One region of the Burkholderia sp. L-4 genome, then DNA from elsewhere that is predicted to be linked to it. Evidence: predicted binding sites of a transcription regulator. Region 1 holds the regulator's gene; the other holds the start of a gene.
What was found. Region 1 encodes FliA, which starts transcription of late flagellar genes. Its sites were predicted from a motif close to CTAAAGTTTNNNNNNNNNNNGCCGNTA; they were not measured.

Region 1 (11,769 bases):
GGCGCGCCCCGTTTCGCGGGGCGCCCGCCGCGCACCTTTCCCGTTCCCGCCTCGTTTCCCCGTGCGCGCCGCGTCCCTGCGGCGCGGCGTGATCCTGCGTCGAATTGACACTTGGTCACACTCAGCAGGCATACTACGCGTCAGCAGCAACGTAGCGTCATTCGTACGAATCATCGGTTGGCAGGCGGCGCAGGCCCGATGGCGGCGCCGCCGCAACGAAGCCAATCCCTTGGGGGGGAACGTGAAGCTGAAACGCTTGGGCTGGACCGTCGCGCAGGCGGCGGCCGCAATGGGTGTGCTGTGGGCCGTCCACGCACATGCTGAACTGGGCGGCGCGCCGATGTCGCCGCCCGCGGACGATCAGGCCGCCACCGTGCGCGCGCTGCAGCGCGCGATGCGTTCGGCGGACGGCGTGCAGACGAGCACGGCCGGCTATACCGTCCGCGAGATCACGCTCGGGTCGGGCACCGTCATCCACGAATACACGTCGGCCGCCGGCAGCGTGTTCGGCCTCGCGTGGAGCGGGCCGACGATGCCGGATCTCGCGTCGCTGCTCGGCAGCTATTTCCCGCAGTACACCGCAGGCGTCCAGGCGGCGCACAAGGCGCGCGGCTGGCGTGCGCCCGTGGCCGTCGACACGAGCGGCCTCGTGATCCGGACGGGCGGCCACATGGGCGCGTTCTCGGGTCAGGCGTGGCTGCCGGCGGCGCTGCCGGCCGGCCTGGCCGGCACCGACATCCAGTGACAGCGGGAGAGCGATCTTGAGCATTCATCGTACATTCAAGCGCTGGCTCGGCGTGCTGGGCCTCGCGGCCGCGACGGCCGTGCTCGTCACCGCATGCGGCGGCGGCGACGGCGGCGGCGGCAGCAACACGGGCAACAACGGCAACAACGGATCCGGCGGATCGGACGGCAATTCCGGAAATACCGCCGTCATCACGGTCGCCACGGGCGTCGCGAACGTGATCAACATCCCGACCATCAGCGTGAAGGTCTGCGCGCCGGGCACGTCGAACTGCCAGGTGGTCAACAACGTGCTGGTCGATACCGCGTCCTACGGGCTGCGGCTCGTCGGCAGCGCGGTGTCGGGCGTGCTGGGCAGCCTGCCGCAGGTGACGAGCGGCGGCGCGCCGGTGGCCGAGTGCGGCAAGTTCGTGTCGAGCTACACGTGGGGATCGGTACGCACGGTCGACCTGTCGATCGGCACCGAGCAGGCGCGCGCGCTGCCCGTGCAGATCATCGGCGACCTCGGCACGACCAACGTGCCGAGCTCGTGCACGAACGGCGGCGCGTCGGCCAACTCGGCGGGTGCGCTGGGCGCGAACGGGATCCTCGGCATCGGGCCCGCGCCGTACGACTGCGGCACGACCTGCGCGACGTCGACGTCGTCGAGCAACAACTACTACGCGTGCCCGAACGGCGACAACGCGAGCTGCACGGTGGCGCTCGTGCCGCTGTCGCAGCAGGTGGCCAACCCGGTCCATCGTTTCGCGAACAGCGACGGCGTGAGCGTGCAGATGCCGGCCATCTCGAGCAACGGGCAGGCGAGCGCGACCGGGACGCTGACGTTCGGCCTGCCGAGCCTGAGCGGCAAAACGGTCCTGACGTCGACCACGACGGGCGACGTCAGCGCGACGTTCCTCGGGCGCAACGTGACCGCGTTCTTCGATACGGGCTCGAACGCGTATTTCTTCAACGATTCGGCGCAGACGGTCTGTTCGCGGAACACGGAGTTCTACTGCCCGTCGTCCGCGACGACCTACTCGGCGACGCTGAGCGGCCAGAACGGCGCGTCGGGTGTCGTGTCGATGCCCGTCTCGAACGCCGATTCGCTGTTCTCGAACCCGTCGACGTTCGCGTTCAACGACATCGCGGGCCCGTTCGGCTCGACCAGCTGGCTGGACATCGGCATGCCGCACTTCTACGGCAAGACGATCTACTTCGGGATGGACAAGACCGCGAGCGGCGGCGCGCAGCCGTTCGTCGCGTTCTGACAGGGCGCGGCGGCACGCGGGAACAAAGGGGGGCGAGCGATCGCCCCCTTTTTTTATCGCGCCGCCGTGCGTGTCCGATGGGCCGGATTTCCGCCGCGCGCGGGCGCAGCGCCTACGATGTAAGACCGGCACCGGCACCGGTGCCGGCACGACATCGAGGAGACAACGTCATGAACCCGCGTATCCAGCGCATCACGCCGTTCCTGTGGTTCGACCGCGACGCCGAGGCGGCGGCCGGCTTCTACGTGTCGGTGTTCGACAACGCGCGCATCGTGCACGTCGCGCGCTACGGCAAGGCCGGCGCGCACGCGTCCGGCAGCGCGGAGGGCGCGGTGATGACCGTCGCGTTCGAGCTCGACGGGCAGGCGTTCGTCGCGCTGAACGGCGGCCCCGTGTTCCAGATCACGCCGGCCGTGTCGTTCGTCGTCAACTGCCGCGACCAGGACGAGATCGATCATTACTGGGCACGCCTGTCCGAAGGCGGCGACGAGCGCGCGCAGCAGTGCGGCTGGTTGCGCGACCGCTTCGGCGTGTCGTGGCAGGTCGTGCCGGTGCAGATGGCCGAACTGATGACGGGCGACCCGGCGCGCGCCGAGCGCGTGATGGCGCAGGTGATGACGATGAAGAAGCTCGACCTCGCCGCGCTGCAGCAGGCGGCGGATCAGGCCGGATAATCGAATGCCGCGCACGTCAGGCGATTATCGTTGGGGCGCGGTTTCATTCGAATGTAATCAAATGCCGGATTATCGGGGGCTGTCGTTTCTGTCAGGTCTTCAAGATTATTAAAATGACGCGGCATGCAAGGCCGCGGTACCGCATTATGCTTAAGCGGCCTTTCCCGCGCGGCATCGGCGTCCATGCGAACGGGCGAGCACCGGCCGGCAGGCGAAAGAGGTGGAGTCCGGTGAAAATCAAACATATAATGCCGGCGTTGTTTCCGGGGTGCCAATATAAAACAGGAGGGTAATAAGATGGGTTTTTCCGAAGCCGTTCGTACCGCACTCAATAAATACGCGACATTCGAAGGCCGTGCGCGTCGTGCCGAATACTGGTATTTCACGCTGCTGAGCGTCATTCTTTCGATCGCGGCCCAGGTCATCGGCGCGGCCGGCCGCGACGGCGGCCTGATCACGCTGCTGCTGCTCGGCGTCATTTGCCTGGTCTCGCTGGCGCTGCTCGTTCCGGGCATCGCGGTCAGCGTGCGCCGCCTGCACGATACGGGCCGCTCGGGCTGGTTCCTGCTGATCGCGCTGATTCCGGTGGTCGGCGGCATCCTGCTGCTCGTGTGGATGTGCTCGCGCGGCACCGACGGCCCGAACCGCTTCGGCGCCGATCCGATTCCGGCCGTCTGACCGGTCCCGCCCCGGCGCGCGAGCGTCGCGCCGGGGCCTGAATGTCCCGCCTTTCCCGCCCGTCGGTTCACCGCAGTCGTTTCGCCCTTTCCCCGCTTCCCGCCGTCGGCGTCCTGCCCGCGGCCGACCCCTCGCCATCGCGCCGATCGGCACGTTTTTCCGCGTTGCCGCGCGTCGCTGCGCCCCCGCGCCGGCCGCGTTCGCACCGGCTCGCCCGATTCTCCGAAATACCCCCCTTTCCCGGCTTTGCTCGACCGATCGGCGTTTGACGCCTGCATGAATAATCGGTGTCACTGGAAAGCGGCATTCCGCCGTACCCGACTGGAGGCCCCGTGGCAGACGAGAGCGATCTCGACAAGACCGAAGCCGCCACTCCCAGGCGCCGCGAGAAGGCGCGCGAGGAGGGGCAGGTCGCGCGTTCGCGCGAGCTGGCTTCGTTCGCGCTGCTCGCGGCCGGGTTCTACGGCGCATGGCTGCTCGCGGGCCCGTCGGGCGCGCATCTGCAGACGATGCTGCGCGGCGCGTTCACGTTCGATCGCGCGACCGCATTCGACACGAACCGGATGCTGTCGGCGGCCGGCAGCGCGAGCCTCGAGGGCCTCACCGCGCTGCTGCCGATCCTCGCGCTCACCGGTCTCGCCGCGCTGCTCGCGCCGATGGCGCTCGGCGGCTGGCTGATCTCGCAGAAGACGTTCGAGCTGAAGTTCGACCGCCTGAACCCGATCTCGGGCCTCGGCCGGATCTTCTCGATCCAGGGGCCGATCCAGCTCGGGATGTCGGTCGCGAAGACGATCGTCGTCGGCGGGATCGGCGGCGTCGCGATCTGGCGCAGCAAGGACGAACTGCTCGGCCTCGCGACGCAGCCGCTCGGCGTCGCGCTCCCCGACGCGCTGCACCTGGTCGCCGTGTGCTGCGGCACGACGGTCGCCGGGATGCTGGTGGTCGCCGCGCTCGATGTGCCTTACCAAATCTGGCAGTACAACAAGAAGTTGCGCATGACGAAGGAAGAAGTGAAGCGCGAGCATCGCGAGAACGAAGGCGATCCGCACGTGAAGGGGCGGATCCGCCAGCAGCAGCGCGCGATCGCGCGCCGCCGGATGATGGCGGCCGTGCCGAAGGCCGACGTGGTCGTCACGAACCCGACGCACTTCGCCGTCGCGCTGCAATACACGGACGGCGAGATGCGCGCGCCGAAGGTCGTCGCGAAGGGCGTGAACCTCGTCGCGGCGCGCATCCGCGAACTCGCGGCCGAACACAACGTGCCGCTGCTCGAGGCGCCGCCGCTCGCGCGTGCGCTGTATCACAACGTCGAACTCGAGCGCGAGATCCCCGGCTCGCTGTACTCGGCCGTCGCCGAGGTGCTCGCGTGGGTCTACCAGCTCAAGCGCTTCCGCTCGGAAGGCGGCGCGTTTCCGGCGGTGCCGGTCGATCTCGACGTGCCGGCCGAACTCGACAAGGGCACGTCGGTCGCCGCCGGCGACGAACGCGAGGAAGCCGAGGACACGCTCGGCCAGCAAGGAGCGTCGCAATGATCCGCCCCCACGCTCACCCGCGCGCGCCGTTCCCCGTAGCGGCTACCGCCCCTGACGCGGCCCGGCCGGAGGCAGCATGAGCACCCCGACCACCGGCCTGTTCGCCAAGCGCCAGAACCCGTTCGCCGGCACGAACCTGCGCGCGCTCGCGGGCCCGATCCTCATCTGCATGATCCTGGGGATGATGATCCTGCCGCTGCCGCCGATGCTGCTGGATCTGCTGTTCACGTTCAACATCGCGCTGTCGGTGATGGTGCTGCTCGTCAGCATGTACACGATGAAGCCGCTCGACTTCGCGGCGTTCCCGAGCGTGCTGCTGTTCTCGACGCTGCTGCGCCTGTCGCTGAACGTCGCGTCGACGCGCGTCGTGCTGCTCGAGGGCCACACCGGGCCGGACGCCGCCGGCCAGGTGATCGAGGCGTTCGGCCACTTCCTCGTCGGCGGCAATTTCGCGGTCGGCATCGTCGTGTTCGTGATCCTGATGATCATCAACTTCATGGTGATCACGAAGGGCGCGGGGCGGATCGCCGAAGTGTCCGCGCGCTTCACGCTCGACGCGATGCCCGGCAAGCAGATGGCGATCGACGCCGATCTGAACGCGGGCCTCATCAACGAGGAACAGGCGCGCAAGCGGCGTCTCGCCGTGTCGCAGGAAGCCGAGTTCTACGGGTCGATGGACGGCGCGTCGAAGTTCGTGCGCGGCGATGCGATCGCCGGCCTGATCATCATGGCGATCAACGTGATCGGCGGGCTGATCGTCGGGATGGTCCAGCACGACATGTCGTTCGCCGCAGCCGGCACGAACTACACGCTGCTGACGATCGGCGACGGCCTCGTCGCGCAGATCCCGTCGCTCGTGATCTCGACTGCAGCCGGCGTGATCGTGTCGCGCGTCGCGACCGACGAGGACATCGGCACGCAGATCACCGGCCAGCTGTTCACGAACCCGCGCGTGCTGACGATCACCGGCGTGATCATCGTGGTCATGGGGCTGATCCCGGGGATGCCGCACTTCGCGTTTCTCGCGCTCGGCGGCGGCGCGATCTGGCTGGCCCGCACGCTGACCCGGCGCGCGGCGGCCCGCAAGGCGGCCGGCGACGTGACCGACATCGCGCCGCCCGCGGTGCTGCCGTCCGACAGCCACGAGGCAACCTGGGACGACGTGCAGCTGATCGATCCGCTCGGCCTCGAAGTCGGCTACCGGCTGATCCCGCTCGTCGACAAGGGCAGCGACGGCGAGCTGCTCAAGCGCATCAAGAGCATCCGCAAGAAATTCGCGCAGGAGATTGGCTTCCTGCCGCCGGTGATCCATATCCGCGACAACCTCGAGCTGCGGCCGAACGCGTACCGGATCGCGCTGAAGGGCGTCGAGATCGGCGTCGGCGAAGTGTTCCCGGGCCAGTGGCTCGCGATCAACCCGGGCCAGGTGACGGCCGCGCTGCCGGGCGCGGTCACGCAGGATCCCGCGTTCGGGCTGCCGGCCGTGTGGATCGACGTCGCGCTGCGCGAGCAGGCGCAGGTGTACGGCTACACGGTGGTCGACGCGAGCACGGTCGTCGCGACGCACCTGAACCATCTCGTCGTCCAGCATGCGGCCGAACTGCTCGGCCGCCAGGAAGTGCAGGCGCTCATCGAGCGCACCGGCAAGGACGCGCCGTCGCTCGTCGAGGACCTCGTGCCGAAGACGATCTCGCTGACGACGCTGCAGAAGGTGCTGCAGAACCTGCTCGAGGAAGGCGTGCCGATCCGCGACATGCGCACGATCCTCGAGGCCGTGTCCGAACACGCGGGCCGCGGCGACGCGTACGAGATCACGGCCGCGGTGCGGCTCTCGCTCGGCCGCGCGATCACGCAGCAGTGGTATCCGGGCGCCGGCGAAATGCAGGTGATGGGCCTCGATGCGAATCTCGAGCGCGTGCTGTCGCAGGCGCTCGCCACCGGCGCGAACCCGGGCCTCGAACCCGGCCTCGCGCACAACCTTCTGACCGGCACGCAGCAAGCGATGCTGCGTCAACAGAATCTCGGGCTGCCGCCCGTGCTGCTCGTGCAGCACGCGCTGCGCGCGATGCTCGCGCGTTTCCTGCGCCGCAGCCTGCCGCAATTGAAAGTGCTGTCGTATGCCGAAGTGCCGGACACACGCACGATCAAGGTCGTTAACGTCATCGGGGGTTCCGCTTGAACATTCGCAAATTCACCGGCGCAACGAGCCGCGACGCACTTCGTCTCGTGCGCGAGGCGCTCGGCGCCGACGCGGTCGTGCTGTCGAACCGCACGCTCGATGACGGCAGCGTCGAAATCGTTGCACTCGCCGATTCGGACCTGGCCGCGGTGACGCCGCCGGCCGCCCGCTCGCGCCTCGCCACGCCGCGCCTGCCGGAATCCGTGCCGGCCGCCGCCGTGCCGGGCATCGTATCGCGCCCGGGCGCGGTACCGGCGCGCCCGGTCATGAATCCTTATGCCGCCGGCGAAGGCGGGCTGCCGGACGTGTTCTCGTCCGTGTTCGGCGCGAGCGCCGACGCGGAGGAGCCGGACGCGCACGCGTCGGCGCTCGATGCGGATGCGCCGGCCGGCATGCCGCCGGCTGCGGCCTCGCCGTCGATCGCCACGTCCGCCGCCGGCATCGCCGCCGACACCCCGGCCGCCGGTGCGGCCGAACCCGCCCCCTGGCTGGTCGAGCACGCGAAGCGCCTGACGCAGCAGCGCGACGCGCTGATCGCACGCGCGCAGGCGCCGGCCACGCCGCCGGCGAGCGCACCCGCGCCGCAGGCCGCCGCGCGCGCGACGCCGCCCGACTGGGCGCGCGACATCGTGCGCGACGCCGAGCGCCGGATGCCGGCCGCCTCCCGCGCCCCGACACGGGCGCCGCGCACGCGGCAAAGACGGCCGAGCGCACGCGCCTGTCCGCCGACACGGCCGCCGCGGTGGCCGACGCGGTGAAGTCGCGCATCGAGCGGATCGTCAACGACACGGTGATGCAGGAACTCGGCGAACTGCGCGGGATGATGGAAGAGCAGTTCGACAGCCTGAAGTGGCACGACCGCCAGCGTCGCAGCGCCGTGCACGGCGCGCTGACGAAGCACCTGTTCGCGGCCGGCTTCTCCGCGCAGCTCGTGCGGATGCTGGTCGACAACCTGCCGTCCGGCGACGGCACGCAGACCTTCGAACAGGCCGCCGAATGGGCGCAGTCGGTGCTCGCGTCGAATCTGCCGGTGCTCGACAGCGAGGACGCGCTGATGGAGCGCGGCGGCGTGTTCGCGCTGATGGGGCCGACGGGCGTCGGCAAGACGACCACCACCGCGAAGCTGGCCGCGCGCTGCGTGATGCGCTTCGGCGCGAGCAAGGTCGCGCTGCTGACCACCGACAGCTACCGGATCGGCGGCCACGAGCAGTTGCGCATCTTCGGCAAGATCCTCGGCGTGCCGGTGCACGCGGTGAAGGATGCGGGCGATCTCGCGCTCGCGCTGTCCGAGCTGCGCAACAAGCACATCGTGCTGATCGACACGATCGGCATGAGCCAGCGCGACCGCGCGGTGTCCGACCAGATCGCGATGCTGCACGGCGCGAACGCGCCGGTGCAGCGCCTGCTGCTGCTCAACGCGACGAGCCACGGCGACACGCTCAACGAAGTCGTGCAGGCATACCGCAGCGCGGGCGAGCATCCGCACGCGGCATCCTCCGATCTCGCCGGCTGCATCCTCACGAAGCTCGACGAGGCGACCCACCTCGGCGGCGTGCTCGACACGGTGATCCGCTACAAGCTGCCGGTCCACTACGTGTCGACCGGCCAGAAGGTGCCGGAGAACCTGTACGTCGCCTCGACCAAATTCCTGCTGAAGAGCGCGTTCTGTGTGCCGCGCGACGGCTCCCCCTTCGTGCCGCAAGACGAGGACATGCCGACGCTGCTTTCCGCACTGACCGCACGTTCCACCGCCGAGCTGCACGAGGTGCGATTTGGATAAACGGATCATCGACCAGGCCGAAGGGCTGCGGCGCCTGCTGGCCGGGCGCGCGTCGCGCATCGTCGCGGTGACGGGCGGGCCGACGGGGGTGGGCTGCACGTCCGCCATCGTGAATCTGGCGACGGCGCTCGCGTCGCTCGGCAAGGACGTGCTCGTCGTCGACGAACGCGCCGACGTGCATTCGGCCAGCGCGACCCTGGCGGGCGCGTGGCTGCGCGACGGCGAACGCACGCGGGTGGCTGCCGGCTTCGGCCTGTGCGCGGCCGCGCGGCTCGCGCGTGCCGGCTACAGCGACGCGCAGTTGAGCGATTTCATCGACGGCCCGGCCGACATCGTGCTGGTCGACGCGCAGCTCGGCGCCGACGGTTCGTTCTCGGCGCTCGCCCGCGAGGCCCACGACGTGCTGGTCGTCACGCGGGTCGCCGCGCAGGCGATCACCGAGGCGTACGCATGCATGAAGCGGCTGCATTTCGCGCACGCGTTCGCGCAGTTCCGCGTGCTGACCAATCACGTCGGCAGCCACGCGGACGCGAAGACGGCCTTCGACAACCTCGCGGGCGTCGCGAGCCGCTACCTGACCGTGTCGATCGCCGACGCGGGCTGCGTGAGCGCCGATCCGCTCGTCGAGCATGCGCGCGAACTGATGCACGCGGTGGTCGATGCGTTCCCGTCGTCGCCGGCCGCGCGCGACTACCGGCAGATTGCCGCCGACCTGCTGTACTGGCCGATGCGCCCGCGGCCGGGCACGGGGCGCGCGGTCCACGCGGGCGGCAAGCCGTCGTATGAGGCCGGCGCGGCACACGCCGCGTGAGCGCCACCGGAAGGAGAGAGCCATGATGTACAACGCTCAAGGAAAGATGTCCCAGGCCGACGTGCTCGCGCAATATGCGCCGCTCGTGCGTCGCCTCGGGCTGCAGCTCGTCGCGAAGATGCCGGCGAGCGTCGATCTCGACGATCTGATCCAGGCCGGCATGATCGGCCTGATGGACGCGGCCGGCCGCTACAAGGAAGACCAGGGCGCGCAGTTCGAGACCTACGCGACGCAGCGCATCCGCGGCGCGATGCTCGACGAGCTGCGCAGCAACGACTGGCTGCCGCGCAGCCTGCGCAAGACGTCGCGCGAGGTCGAGCACGCGGTGCACCAGGTCGAGCAGCATCTCGGCCGCTCGGCGAGCGAGACCGAGATCGCCGAGCACCTGAAGATGCCGCTCGACGAATACCAGGGGATGCTGCAGGACCTGCACGGCAGCCAGCTCATCTACTACGAGGATTTCGACCGCGCGGCCGACGACGAGCCGTTTCTCGACCGCTATCGCGTCGATCACGCCGATCCGCTGTCGGCGCTGCTCGACGAGCACCTGCGCGAGGCGCTCGTCGAGGCGATCGAGCGGCTGCCGGAGCGCGAGAAGCTGCTGATGTCGCTGTACTACGAACGGGGTCTGAATCTGCGCGAGATCGGCGCGGTGCTCGAAGTGAGCGAGTCGCGCGTGTGCCAGCTGCACAGCCAGGCCGTCGCGCGCCTGCGCGCGCGGCTGCGCGAACAGGCCTGGGTCGGCGCGGAGTCCTGACCCTGTCAGGGCGGCCACGCGCGCCGACGCCGCGCGCTTGTGCCGTGCTTGCGTCGCGGTGCTCGCGCATTTTGCGCGCCGATTTGCTACAATCCCCTCCGTTTTCCGAGGAGCGTTGCGACGGACCGTCCGTGTCCGCCAGGCTCGGAAGGCTTCACCAAGCAGCCGTGCGGCGCGTTCAGCGATCGTCGCGCCGGCCCCGCTTCCTGAACGGCGCTCACGTCACCAATCTAGAACTTTTTTAGAAAGGAGGGCGTGATGAACGCCATTATCGATTCCAAGGCTTCCCACGATTACGTCGTCGCCGACATGGCACTGGCCGGCTGGGGCCGCAAGGAACTCAACATCGCCGAGACCGAAATGCCGGGCCTCGTGCAGATCCGCGACGAATACAAGGCGCAGCAGCCGCTGAAGGGCGCGCGCATCGCCGGTTCGCTGCACATGACGATCCAGACGGGCGTGCTGATCGAGACGCTGAAGGCGCTCGGCGCGGACGTCCGCTGGGCCTCGTGCAACATCTTCTCGACGCAGGATCACGCCGCGGCCGCGATCGTCGAAGCCGGCACGCCGGTGTTCGCGTTCAAGGGCGAGTCGCTCGACGAATACTGGGAGTTCTCGCACCGCATCTTCGAATGGCCGAACGGCGAATTCGCGAACATGATCCTGGACGACGGCGGCGACGCAACGCTGCTGCTGATCCTCGGCGCGAAGGCCGAGAAGGACCGTTCGGTGATCGCGAAGCCGACCAACGAGGAAGAAGTCGCGCTGTACAAGTCGATCGCGAAGCACCTCGACATCGATGCGACCTGGTACTCGAAGCGCCTCGCGCACATCAAGGGCGTGACCGAGGAAACCACGACCGGCGTGCACCGCCTGTACCAGATGGAAAAGGACGGCCGCCTGCCGTTCCCGGCGTTCAACGTGAACGATTCGGTCACGAAGTCGAAGTTCGACAACCTGTACGGCTGCCGCGAATCGCTGGTCGACGGCATCAAGCGCGCGACCGACGTGATGATCGCGGGCAAGGTCGCGGTCGTCGCGGGCTACGGCGACGTGGGCAAGGGCTGCGCGCAGTCGCTGCGCGGCCTGGGCGCGACCGTGTGGGTCACCGAAATCGATCCGATCTGCGCGCTGCAGGCGGCGATGGAAGGCTACCGCGTCGTGACGATGGAATACGCGGCCGACAAGGCCGACATCTTCGTGACGGCGACCGGCAACTACCACGTGATCAACCACGATCACATGAAGGCGATGCGCCACAACGCGATCGTCTGCAACATCGGCCACTTCGACTCGGAAATCGACGTCGCGTCGACGCGCCAGTACCAGTGGGAAAACATCAAGCCGCAGGTCGACCACATCAT
Region 2 (11,769 bases), 920 kb from region 1:
GCACGAAGTTGATCTTGCCGTCGATCGACAGTGCGGCGCCGTCGGGCGTCGGGTCGAGTGCGGCCGGCCGCTCCTCGCCGCCCTTCCGGTAGAAGTACGTATCGAGCGCGAAGAACAGCGTCAGCAGCACGACGCAGATGAACAGCATCGGCAGCGCGAGATGGGTCGTCGTCCAGAAGAAGCTCACGCCGTTCAGGAAGCCGAGGAACAGCGGCGGATCGCCGAGCGGCGACAGCGAGCCGCCCGCATTCGCGACGAGGAAGATGAAGAAGATCACGACGTGCACGACATGCTTGCGGTTGTCGTTCGCGCGCAGGAGCGGCCTGATCAGCAGCATCGCGGCGCCCGTCGTGCCCATCACGCTCGCGAGCAGCGTGCCGAGCGCGAGGATCGCGGTGTTCAGCTTCGGCGAGCCGTGCAGGTTGCCGTTCACGCAGATGCCGCCCGCGACCGTATAGAGCGCGGTGAGCAGCACGATGAACGGAATGTATTCCTCGAGCAGCGCATGCACGAGCGTGCCGAACGCGGTGCCCGCGCCGAACGCGACCGCGAACGGGACCAGGAACACGACCGCCCAGCCGGCCGCGATCTTGCCGAAGTGGTGATGCCAGAACACCGGCGCGACGAGCGGGAACAGTGCGATCGACAGCAGGATCCCGGCGAACGGGATGCCCCAGAGTGCGGACAGCGCGGCACCGTCGAGCGTGGCGGCCGATGCAAGCGCGGGCGCCGCGCCAAGCGCGATTCCCGACGCCATGCCTGCCCAGGCGGCATGTCGTTTCATGCAGAACTTCCTTGTTCGAGTGGTAGCGGATGCAGCGGGCGCGTCATGCGCCGCGTACGATGATCACATGCACGCGATACGGGCCGTGCGCGCCCAGGACGATGGTCTGCTCGATGTCGCCCGTGCGCGACGGGCCCGACACGAAGTTGACCGCGCGCGGCAATTCGCCGCGCTCCGCGCGAATCAGCGCGAACGCGTCCTCATGCCCGGCGACGATTCGCGAAGCCGGTACGAGCGCGATGTGCGTTTCCGGCAGCAGGCCGGCCGATGCATAGGTGTCGGGGCCGGACAGCAGCACCAGCGAACCCGTTTCGGCGGTCGCGCAAAAGCAGCCGGTAAGGCCGACGAGATCGCCGTCGCGCGGCTTGCGGCACTCGACCGACAGGCCGGCGCCGGCCCAGTCGAGATCGGCCAGCGTGCGCCACGCGACGGCCTGCGCCGGCAGCCCGTGAGCGGAAAGATAGCGGGCGGCGGCGGCAGGCGCGTCGGCCAGCGTCGCGACTTCGTCGACCGTGGTCGACAGGCGCGCGGCTTCGTCGACGAAGGCGGCGACGAGGTCGGCCGGCGCCGGCGGGCGCGGGCCCGGCGGATGACGCGCGAGATAGTCGGCGACGCCGTCGCGCTCCGCTGCGTCGGGTTCGGCCGCGCGCCCCTGCGCCGCGCGGATGCGCGCGAGGATCTGGCGACGGGCAGCGGAAGTGTCCATGAACGGTCCTCGTGACGTTGGCGTGCAATACCGTCCGATTATACCGGCCGACCCTGCCGCCACGCACCTTCGGCCGCACGGCCGGCGCTCACTTCGACGCGTCTTCCTCGACCGGCTGCGCGATGCCGAACACCTGGCGCAGGTACGCGAGATACGCCTTGTCGTCGCACATGCTCTTGCCCGGCGAGTCCGACAGCTTCGCGACCGGCTGGCCGTTGCAGCGCACCATCTTGATCACGATCTGCAGCGGCACGTAGCCGAGATCGTTGGTGAGGTTCGTGCCGACGCCGAACGCGAGCTTGCAGCGCCCGCGGAACCGTTCGTACAACTGCATGACCTTCGGGATGTCGAGCGCGTCCGAGAACACGAGCACCTTGGTGCGCGGGTCGCAGCGGTTCGCCTCGTAGTGGCGCAGCATGCGCTCGCCCCATTCGAACGGATCGCCCGAGTCGTGGCGCGCGCCGTCGAACAGCTTGCAGAAGTACATGTCGAAGTCGTTCAGGAACGCATCCATCCCGTAGACGTCCGACAGCGCGATCCCGAGGTCGCCGCGATATTCCTTCGCCCACATCTCGAAACCGTAGATCTGCGAATCGCGCAGCCGCGGGCCGAGCGCCTGGCATGCCTGCAGGTACTCGTGCGCCATCGTGCCGAGCGGCGTGATGTCGTGCTTCATCGCGTACAGCACGTTGCTCGTGCCCGCGAACTGCGGGCCGAGCCCGTCGCGCAGCGTGAGCGCGACTTCCTCGTGCCAGACCTTCGAGAAACGCCGGCGCGTGCCGTAGTCGGCGATCTTGCAGTCGGCGAACTCGGGTTCCGCGCCGAGCAGCTTGATCTTCTCGCGCAGCCGCTCGCGGCCCTCGCGATAGTCGGGCTCGCGCTGGGTGTTGCGGAAATAGACTTCGTTGACGATCGCGAGCACCGGGATCTCGAACAGGATCGTGTGCAGCCACGGCCCCTCGATCACGATGTCGATCTCGCCGTTGCCCTTCGGCGACGGCGTGATCGAGATGTATTTCTCGTTCAGGTGGAACAGCGCGAGGAAGTCGACGAAATCGCTCTTGATGAAGCGCATCCGCCGCAGGTAGTCGAGTTCGACGTCGGAAAAGCGCAGCGCGCACAGGCCGCGCACCTCGTCGCGGATCTCGTCGATGTACGGCACGAGGTCGACGCCGGGCGTGCGGCACCGGAAGCGGTACTCGACGTTTGCAGCCGGAAAGTGATGCAGGACGACCTGCATCATCGTGAACTTGTAGAGATCCGTGTCGAGCAGCGAAGTGATGATCATGGTGACGGCACCGCCAATATCGAGACAGGGCACCTGCGCACCGCGCGCCGCCCGGTCAGGCGGCCATGTTACCCGAATGCGGGACCGACCATCGGGAAACCGCCCGCGGCCCTGCTCCCGTCGCGCAGGCGCGCCGCGCACGCGCCTGCGTTGCGCACCCCATAAACTAATCACGAAACGATATAAGCCGGATAGCCGACCACGCGATGCGGGTTTGGCGCTTCAGTTACAATGCCGCTTTTGGCGCAAACGCCACCCCATATATACCGCCAAGCAGGAGCGTTTTAATGACTCACGTTGTGACCGAAGGCTGCATCAAGTGCAAATACACGGATTGCGTGGATGTGTGCCCGGTGGATTGCTTCCGTGAAGGTCCCAACTTTCTCGCCATCGATCCGGACGAGTGCATCGACTGCGCCGTGTGCGTCGCCGAGTGCCCGACCAATGCGATCTATGCCGAAGAAGACGTTCCGGGCGACCAGCAGCAGTTCACCGAGCTGAACGCCGAGCTGGCCAAGAACTGGCCGTCGATCACCAAGACCAAGCCGGCACCGGCCGACGCGGACGAGTGGAAGGACGTGCAGGAGAAGCTGCACCTGCTCGAGCGCTGATCGCGCGGCGGCCGCAGAAATTTTTTTGTAGATCGCGGCCCGAAGGTATTGACAGGTTAGCGACCACTCCATACAATCTCGTTTCTCTGCTGTTGTTGTTTGTTCCCCGATAGCTCAGTCGGTAGAGCGCCGGACTGTTAATCCGTAGGTCCCTGGTTCGAGCCCAGGTCGGGGAGCCAAAAACACGAAGGCCCGTTGAAAGTGGACGGGTTTTTTGTTGGAAACAACGCACGCAGATGTACCGATTTATTCCCCGATAGCTCAGTCGGTAGAGCGCCGGACTGTTAATCCGTAGGTCCCTGGTTCGAGCCCAGGTCGGGGAGCCAAACAATGAAAGGCCCGTCATTCGACGGGCCTTTTGTTTTTCCGGCCACCCTTCCGCGTTTCCGCCGTTCATCGCCCCGTCGCGCGCATGCTAGAGTCTCTGTCCCGCATTCGCATCCGGTTCCGTCGATGAAGCATCGTCTCCTGCGCTCCGCCCCGTTCGCCCTCCTGTTCTCCGCCTTCGCCGCGGCACCGCTCGCGTACGCGGAGGAAGTCGGCAGCGTCAACACCCATTTCCGCGTCACGGGCTCCGACCGCGTGGTCGTCGAAGCGTATGACGATCCGGTCGTGAACGGCGTGACCTGCTACGTATCGCGCGCCCGCACCGGCGGGATCAAGGGCACGCTCGGCGTGGCCGAGGATCCGAGCGAGGCGTCGATCGCCTGCCGGCAGGTCGGGCCGATCAGCTTCAAGGAGCCGCTCAAGCAGCAGACCGACGTGTTCAGCGAACGCATGTCGTTCATCTTCAAGACGCTGCACGTCGTGCGCGTGGTCGACCAGAAGCGCAACACGATCGTCTACCTGACCTACAGCGACCGGATCGTCAGCGGCAGCCCGAAGAATGCCGTCACCGCGGTGCCGATGCCGGCCGGCACGACGATTCCGGTCAAGTAACGCGCACACCGGCCGGGCGCGCGAGCGATACACTGTCGTGTCCGACCGCTCCCGCGCCCGATCATGTCCGCCACCCGCCTTCCCGACGCCGCACGCTACTGGCGCACGCCGCTGCTGCCGGACGCGGATCTCCTCACGGCGACCTATCGCGACCACGCGTTCGCGCCGCACTGGCACGACGCGTACACGATCCCCGTGATTCTCGAGGGCGCGGAACGCTTCACCTATCGCGGCAACGGCTATGTCGCCGAAACGGGCACCGTGCCCGTGATCAATCCCGGCGAAGTGCATACGGGTTCGCGCGCAACCGACGAAGGCTGGTGCTATCGCGTCAGCTACCTGCCGGTCGAATTCGTCCGCGGACTCGCGAGCGCGATCGCCGGCCGCCCGCAGGATGCGCCGTGGTTTGCCTCCGACGTGATTCGCGACGCCGATCTCGCCGCCCGGCTCACGCTCGCGCACCGGATGATGGAAGCCGGCAGCGAGCGCGCGCTGTCGTCGCATGCGCACGGGCAGCCGGCCGGCGATCCGGCAGCCGACGCACCGCGCATCTACGATCCGCTCGCCGCCGAAACGGCGATGCTCGACGCACTGTCGACGCTGATCGTGCGCCATGCCGACGCGCGGCCGCGACCGGCGCCGCTCGCGGCCGACGAACCGCGCGTCGACGCGATGCGCGAGCGGCTCGCGGCCGATCTCATGTGCACGGTGACGCTCGATGACGTCGCGCAGGCAGCCGGCCTGTCGCCGTTCCACGCGGCACGCCTGTTCACGCGCACCACCGGCATGCCGCCGCATGCGTGGCGCAACCAGTTGCGGCTGCAGCGCGCGCTGGCGCCGCTGCGCGCGGGCGTGCCCGTCGCCGACGTCGCGGCGGCCAGCGGCTTCGTCGACCAGAGCCACTTCACGCGACACTTCAAACGGATGTTCGGGGTTCCGCCCGGGCGCTGGCAGGCGAGCTGACGCGGCCGCCCACGCATTCGCGAGCGCAAGAACATACAAGCCGGCCCGCCACCGGCCCGCTATCCTCCCGTTCATGGAGGAGCCCCTTTGAACCCGACACCCGCCTCGCCCCCTCGCCGCCCGCTCAACGAATGGCTCGACGGCGCGCGCGACACGATTCCGATGATGATCGGCGCAGCACCGTTCGGCGTGATTTTCGGCACGCTCGTCGGCGGCGGCCCGCTCGCCGCATGGCACGGCGCACTGATGTCGCTCGCAGTGTTCGCGGGCTCCGCGCAATTCATCGCGCTCGGCCTGATCGCGGGCAGCGCGAGCTTCGTCGTCGTGCTCGCGACCACGCTGATCGTGAACCTGCGCCACCTGCTGTACAGCGCGACGCTCGCGCCCTACGTCGCACACCTGCCGTTGCGCTGGCGTGCCACGCTCGGCGCGTTGATGACCGACGAGGTGTTCGCGGTCGCCCATGCGCACTACCGGCACTTCGCGCCCGGCACGGTTGGCCCCCACTACTTTTTCGGCTCCGGGCTTGCGATGTACCTGAACTGGCAGGTCTGGACGCTCGCGGGCATCGGCTTCGGCGCGGCGTTCCCGGGCCTGCAGTCGCTCGGCCTCGATTTCGCGATGGCGGCGACCTTCATCGCGATCGTGGTCCCGCAGCTCGGCACGTTGCGCTATTTCGCGGCGGCCGCGACGGCCGGCACGCTCGCCTGCCTCTGGCAGGGCTGGCCGTACAAGCTCGGGCTGCTCGGCGCGGTCGCCGCCGGCGTCGCGATCGGCGTCACGCTCACGTTGCTGCACGAACGCAGGCGCACCGGCTCGCGCACGGAGGCGACATCGTGAGCTACGCGCTGCTGATCCTCGGGATGGCCGTCATCACCTACGCGATCCGCTCGACGCTGTTCCTGTTCGGCGAGCGGCTGACCTTCCCGCCGCTCGTGCGGACCGCGCTCGGCTTCGTGCCCGTGACCGTGCTGACGGCGATCATCGTGCCGATGACCGTCTCGCCGCACGGCGGCCCGGCCGAGCTGACCTGGCGCAATCCGCAGCTCGTCGGCGCGCTCGCCGCCGTGCTCGTGTCGGCGGCAACCCGCCGCCCGCTCGTGACGATCGCCGCGGGGCTCGCGGTGTTCTTCTTCTGGCAAGGGGTCGTGATCCCCCACTGGCTGCCCGCCTGAGCGGACGCTCTACCGCGCACGCTCAAGTTTCCGCCCGGCGCGCCGATATAGGGGATGAAGACCCGCCACCGGCCTCGGCGCGCACCGGTCAGTCGACGCTGCGCCCGCCCCGGTGCGCCGTGCCGGCCGTCGGCTTGCGCGGGCCGCCATCGAGACGATTCATGGGCCAGATCACCCTTTCCCTCAAGGACGACACGCTCGAGTCCCTGCGCAAGGACTACGACGCGTTCGTCCGCGTGTCGCTGAAACTCGACCCGCAGTTCGCGACACCGTCGTTCGAGGATTTCCTGCGCGCCAAGCTGCTCGACAACATGGTGCCGCTGACCGAACACGCGGTGCAGCGGATGCTGCAGGGCGGCCAGTACGCATGGGCCAAGCGCACGCTCGACAAGGAGTTTCCGGACGTCGTCGCGATCCTGATGCGACAGGCCGGCGAATTCGGCTTCGGCTTCGCGTCGCGCTCCGAATGGACCCCCGACGAACTCGCGAAAGCGTGCCGCGACTGGGCGAAGGCGATCGTCGCCGAAGCGCAGGGCGACCCGTCGCTGATCGACCCGCTCGCGTCGCAGATCAAGGGCGCGGCGCAGGACATCCAGGCGCTCGAGGAGCTGATGCAGACGCCTGCGTGGCGGCTCGCCGAATCGTTGCGCCAGCGCATCTACGAGGCCAAGCTCGCGTGCGAGATGAGCGTCGGCAGCACCGCGCGCGACAAGCTCGGCGAACTGCGCGGGCTGCTGCGGCTGGGCCTTGCGCACGGCTCGTTCCAGAAGCAGGAAGCGCAGCAGATCATGGAGTACCTGCGGCTGCTGAAGCCGGAGATCTTCGTCGAGGAACCGTACGACGTCTTCGCACGGCTCGCCGCGTGGCTGCGCAGCGTGTTCACGCCGGCCGCCGTGCGACCGTCGCAGGGACAACCGGGACAAGGGCAAGGACAGCGCCGGCCATGACCGCGCACCCATCCCGCTGACAGCATGAACCCATGAAAACGGCCCGGCTCGCATGAGGCGAACCGGGCCGTCGGACCGCTGGCGGCGCGACGCCCGGGGGGCGAGCGTCGCGCGGCGCCGGGCGTCGCTTACTGCGTGGCGCCCTGGGCCGATGCACCGCCTTGCGCGCCGACCGACGCGCCGCCTTCGGTCGCTTCGCCGGTTTTCGCCTTGGCGGCGCCGACATGGCCCTTGGCCGACTTCGCGGCATGCTTCGTGTGCTTCTTGGCCGAATGGACGGCCGACGACGCGGTATCCTTCGCGCCGTCGGCTGCCGCGCCGACCGCATCGGTTGCGCCGCCGACCGCGTTGCCCGACGCGTTCGCGCCGGCGCTGCCCTGTACGCCTGCGCCGACACCTGCAGCCGGTGCCTGCACGCCGGCACCGGCTGCACCCTGCGCCGCCGTCCCCGTCTGGGCAAATGCGGCCGAAGTAGCGAACGCCGTCAGCGCGGCACCGATCAGCATCGTACGAATCTTGGACATGGCAATTCTCCTCGAGAAGTTGTGAGCCCGGACCGCTGCGATGCGGTCCGTCGCGTCCCCGCCGCAACACGCAGCAGGTACGACAAAAGACCCCCGGCGCGCCCGGCCGGTTCTCGAATCTCTCAGACTGTTACCCACCGTTTCATTTGCTGACGAATCGCTCACAGTCCTTAACAACTGCGGGCCGTGGCGGCCCGCGCTCGCGCGTCGGCCCGCGGTGCCGTATGATGCGGAGCGTTTCCTCCCGCGCCTTGCGCACCTCCTTCGTCATGCCCAACCTGGATTTCACGCTGACCGGCGAATACGTCGAGCTGCACAACCTTCTCAAGATCACCGGCCTCGCGGACAGCGGCGGGAGCGCGAAAGTGATCGTCGCGTCCGGCGCGGTCAAAGTCGACGGCGCGGTCGAGCTGCGCAAGACCTGCAAGATCCGCGCGGGCCAGGTCGTGCTGCTCGGCGACACGCGCATCGCGGTGCGCGAGGCCTAGCACCCGCGGCGTTCCCCCTGTCCGCGACATGGCCATCGGCGCACGCGTTCGACACCGTACGAATAAAGCCGTAAGCTAGCCGTCTCTCAAAATAAATACATACAGCGCGGGCCCGCACCCGCGCGAGCGCCCATTCCATGTCGCATTCCGGTCTTACGCGGACGGCCGCCGCGCCGCCGTCGCTATCCAGTCACGCCGCCGATACCGCGCGCCTCGCCGCGCCACTCGCGATCGCGCAACTTTCCCAGATGGCGATGAGCGTCACCGACACGGTGCTGCTCGGTTCGCTCGGCCCCGATTCGCTCGCGGCGGGCGGGCTCGGCGCGAACTTCTTCTTCGTCATCGTCACGATCCTGCAGGGCGTGCTGTCGTCGGTCAGCGTGAGCGTCGCGCACGCGCGCGGCGCGCAGGCCGAGGACCGCGTGCCGCACATCTACTGGACGGGCTTCGCGCTGTCGGTGCTGCTCGCGATCCCGGCGATCGTTGCGCTGTCGCTGTCCGAACCGATCCTGCTGATGTTCCACGAGCCGCCGCTGCTCGCGCATCACGTCGGCGAATACACGGGCATCCTGCGCTACGCGGCGCTCGGCAGCCTGATCGGCGTAGGGCTGATGCGAGCATTCCTGCCGGCGATCGGCGCCGCGCGGCGGCTGCTGTGGGTGTCGATCGGCGGCGTCGGCGTCAACGGCGTGCTGAACTACGGGCTGATCCACGGCGCGTTCGGGCTGCCGCGCCTCGGTTTTCTCGGCTCGGCCGTCGCGACGACGATCACGATCTGGCTCACCGCGCTCGCCCTGATCTGGCTGCTGCACGGCCGGCGGCGCTTCCGCCATTTCGTGACCGCGTCGCGCCCGAAGCTGCCCACGATGGGCGAACTGATCGGCATCGGCTGGCCCGTCGCGATCACGTACGGGGTCGAATCGACGCTGTTCCTCGCCACCGGCCTCACGGTCGGCGTGCTGGGCGCGACGTCGCTTGCCGCGCACCAGATCGCGCTGAACGTCGCGTCGGTGTCGTTCATGGTGCCGCTCGCGATCGGCCAGGCCGCCAACGTGCGCGTCGGCTACTGGGTCGGCGCGGGTTCGCCCGTCGCCGCGCGGCACGCGGGCTTCGTCGCACTCGCGCTCGGCGTCGCGTTCATGTCGCTGTCGGGCGTCGTGATGATCGTCGCGCCGCATACGATCGTCGGCCTGTACCTGAATCTCGACGACCCGGCCAACGCGGCCACGGTGTCGCTCGCCGCCTCGCTGCTCGGCATCGCCGCGGTGTTCCAGATCGTCGACGGCATGCAGACCGTCGCGTCGGGCGCGCTGCGCGGCCTGAAGGACACGCGCATCCCGATGCTCGCGGCGACCTTCGGCTACTGGGGCATCGGCTTCCCGACCGGCTACTGGTTCGCGTTCCACGCGGGCCTCGGCGCACGCGGCCTGTGGTGGGGGCTCGCCGCCGGCCTCGCGAGCGTCGCCGCGCTGATGGCATGGCGCTTTCATTTGAAAACCGCGTCGCTCGTCGCGACGCGGCACTGAGCGCGACACGACGCGAAATCGCGACCGGCGCTATGCTTGTCGGCTGAACACCTCGAGACGCCGCGCGAGCGGCGCGACTGCCTCACGATACGCCTGATGCCGCGCGACGACGCGCGGCCTTTCCCCTTTCCAGGAGGAGTGCATCATGAACGAAGCAGTTCGGATGGAACGCGACACGTTCGGCGAAATCGCCGTGCCGGCCGACCGACTTTGGGGCGCGCAAACCGAGCGCTCGCTGCAGAATTTCCGGATCTCGACCGAGAAGCAGTCGCCCGAGCTGATCCACGCGCTGGCGATCGTCAAGCGCGCCGCGGCGGCCGTGAACCAGTCGCTCGGCGTGCTCGCCGACGACAAGGCGCGCGCGATCATCGACGCGGCCGACGAGATCATCGCCGGCAAGCATCCGCGCGAATTCCCGCTCGCGGTGTGGCAGACGGGCTCCGGCACGCAGACCAACATGAACCTCAACGAGGTAATCGCGAATCGCGCGAGCGAGCTGCTGGGCGGCGAGCGCGGCGAAGCGCGCAAGGTCCATCCGAACGACGACGTGAATCGCGGCCAGTCGTCGAACGACGTGTTCCCGACCGCGATGCACATCGCGGCCGCGTACGCGATCGTCAATCATCTGCTGCCGGCGCTGCGCACGCTGCGCGCGACGCTCGACGCGAAGTCGAAGGCGTTCGCCGACATCGTGAAGATCGGCCGCACCCACCTGCAGGACGCGACGCCGCTCACGCTCGGCCAGGAGTTTTCCGGCTACGTCGCGCAGCTCGACCAGGGCATCCGTCACGTCGAATCGGCGCTGCCGCACCTGTACGAGCTCGCGCTCGGCGGCACCGCGGTCGGCACCGGGCTGAACGCGCATCCGGAGTTCGCGGTGCGCGTCGCCGACGAGATCGGCCGGCTCGCGAAGCTGCCGTTCGTGACGGCGCCGAGCAAGTTCGAGGTGATGGCGGCCGCCGATGCGCTGGTCTTCGCGCACGGCGCGCTGAAAACGGTCGCGGCGGGCCTGATGAAGATCGCGAACGACGTGCGCTGGCTCGCGAGCGGGCCGCGCTGCGGGCTCGGCGAACTGTCGATTCCGGAAAACGAGCCGGGCAGCTCGATCATGCCGGGCAAGGTGAACCCGACGCAGTCGGAAGCCGTGACGATGCTGTGCTGCCAGGTGTTCGGCAATGACGTCGCGGTCAACGTCGGCGGCGCGAGCGGCAATTTCGAGCTGAACGTGTTCCGGCCGATGATCGCGCACAACGTGCTGCAGTCGGTGCGGCTGCTCGCCGACGGCGCGCAGAGCTTCAACGACCACTGCGCGGTGGGCATCGAACCGAACCGCGCGCGGATCGACCTGCTGCTGAACGAGTCGCTGATGCTCGTGACGGCGCTCAATCCGCACATCGGCTACGACAAGTCCGCGCAGATCGCGAAGAAGGCGCACAAGGAAGGCACGACGCTGAAGGCGGCCGCGCTGGCGCTCGGCTACCTGACCGAGGCGGAATTCGATGCGTGGGTGCGCCCCGAGCAGATGATCGGGACGCGCTAGGGGCAGGACGACGGGCGCGGCGCGTCGAGCGCGGCGCCCGCTGCGGTCAGACCGTGCCCTTCGCGACTTCTTCCGGTTTCATCTCGACGATCTTGTCGAGCGCGGCCCGTACGTCGGCCGCATATTTCGCGAGCACCTTCTGCTCGTCGGTCTCGGGCAGGAACGGCGGCACCGGCACCGGGTTGCCGTTCTCGTCGACCGCGACGAACACGACGAGGCAGTCGGTCGTCTGGCGCAGCACGCCGCCCTTCGGGTCCCCCGCGTGCACGGACACATGG

Region 2: a site for FliA is predicted at 6,488-6,514, ahead of AC1VVG_RS05570 (DUF4088 family protein). Genes of this name have one in related genera too.

What each region holds. Positions count from the first base shown of each region.
Region 1 is NZ_JBXEOX010000001.1:250,548-262,316, forward strand. Features, by position in the region: gene AC1VVG_RS01165 (DUF2844 domain-containing protein) at 242-745, shown strand; gene AC1VVG_RS01170 (DUF3443 family protein) at 762-1,994, shown strand; gene AC1VVG_RS01175 (VOC family protein) at 2,165-2,668, shown strand; gene AC1VVG_RS01180 (DUF805 domain-containing protein) at 2,966-3,346, shown strand; gene flhB (flagellar biosynthesis protein FlhB) at 3,679-4,878, shown strand; gene flhA (flagellar biosynthesis protein FlhA) at 4,955-7,057, shown strand; partial or broken gene flhF (flagellar biosynthesis GTPase FlhF) at 7,054-8,837, shown strand; gene AC1VVG_RS01200 (nucleotide-binding protein) at 8,830-9,648, shown strand; gene AC1VVG_RS01205 (RNA polymerase sigma factor FliA) at 9,671-10,405, shown strand; S-adenosyl-L-homocysteine riboswitch at 10,507-10,631, shown strand; gene ahcY (adenosylhomocysteinase) at 10,664-11,769, shown strand, end outside.
Region 2 is NZ_JBXEOX010000001.1:1,174,176-1,185,944, reverse strand. Features, by position in the region: gene AC1VVG_RS05620 (sodium:proton antiporter) at 1-784, opposite strand, end outside; gene AC1VVG_RS05615 (LutC/YkgG family protein) at 828-1,490, opposite strand; gene pncB (nicotinate phosphoribosyltransferase) at 1,579-2,778, opposite strand; gene fdxA (ferredoxin FdxA) at 3,066-3,389, shown strand; tRNA gene AC1VVG_RS05600 (tRNA-Asn) at 3,493-3,568, shown strand; tRNA gene AC1VVG_RS05595 (tRNA-Asn) at 3,640-3,715, shown strand; gene AC1VVG_RS05590 (CreA family protein) at 3,843-4,328, shown strand; gene AC1VVG_RS05585 (AraC family transcriptional regulator) at 4,392-5,291, shown strand; gene AC1VVG_RS05580 (AzlC family ABC transporter permease) at 5,379-6,131, shown strand; gene AC1VVG_RS05575 (AzlD domain-containing protein) at 6,128-6,466, shown strand; gene AC1VVG_RS05570 (DUF4088 family protein) at 6,628-7,413, shown strand; gene AC1VVG_RS05565 (hypothetical protein) at 7,542-7,937, opposite strand; gene AC1VVG_RS05560 (RNA-binding S4 domain-containing protein) at 8,207-8,425, shown strand; gene norM (multidrug efflux MATE transporter NorM) at 8,563-9,951, shown strand; gene fumC (class II fumarate hydratase) at 10,097-11,491, shown strand; gene AC1VVG_RS05545 (acyl-CoA thioesterase) at 11,538-11,769, opposite strand, start outside.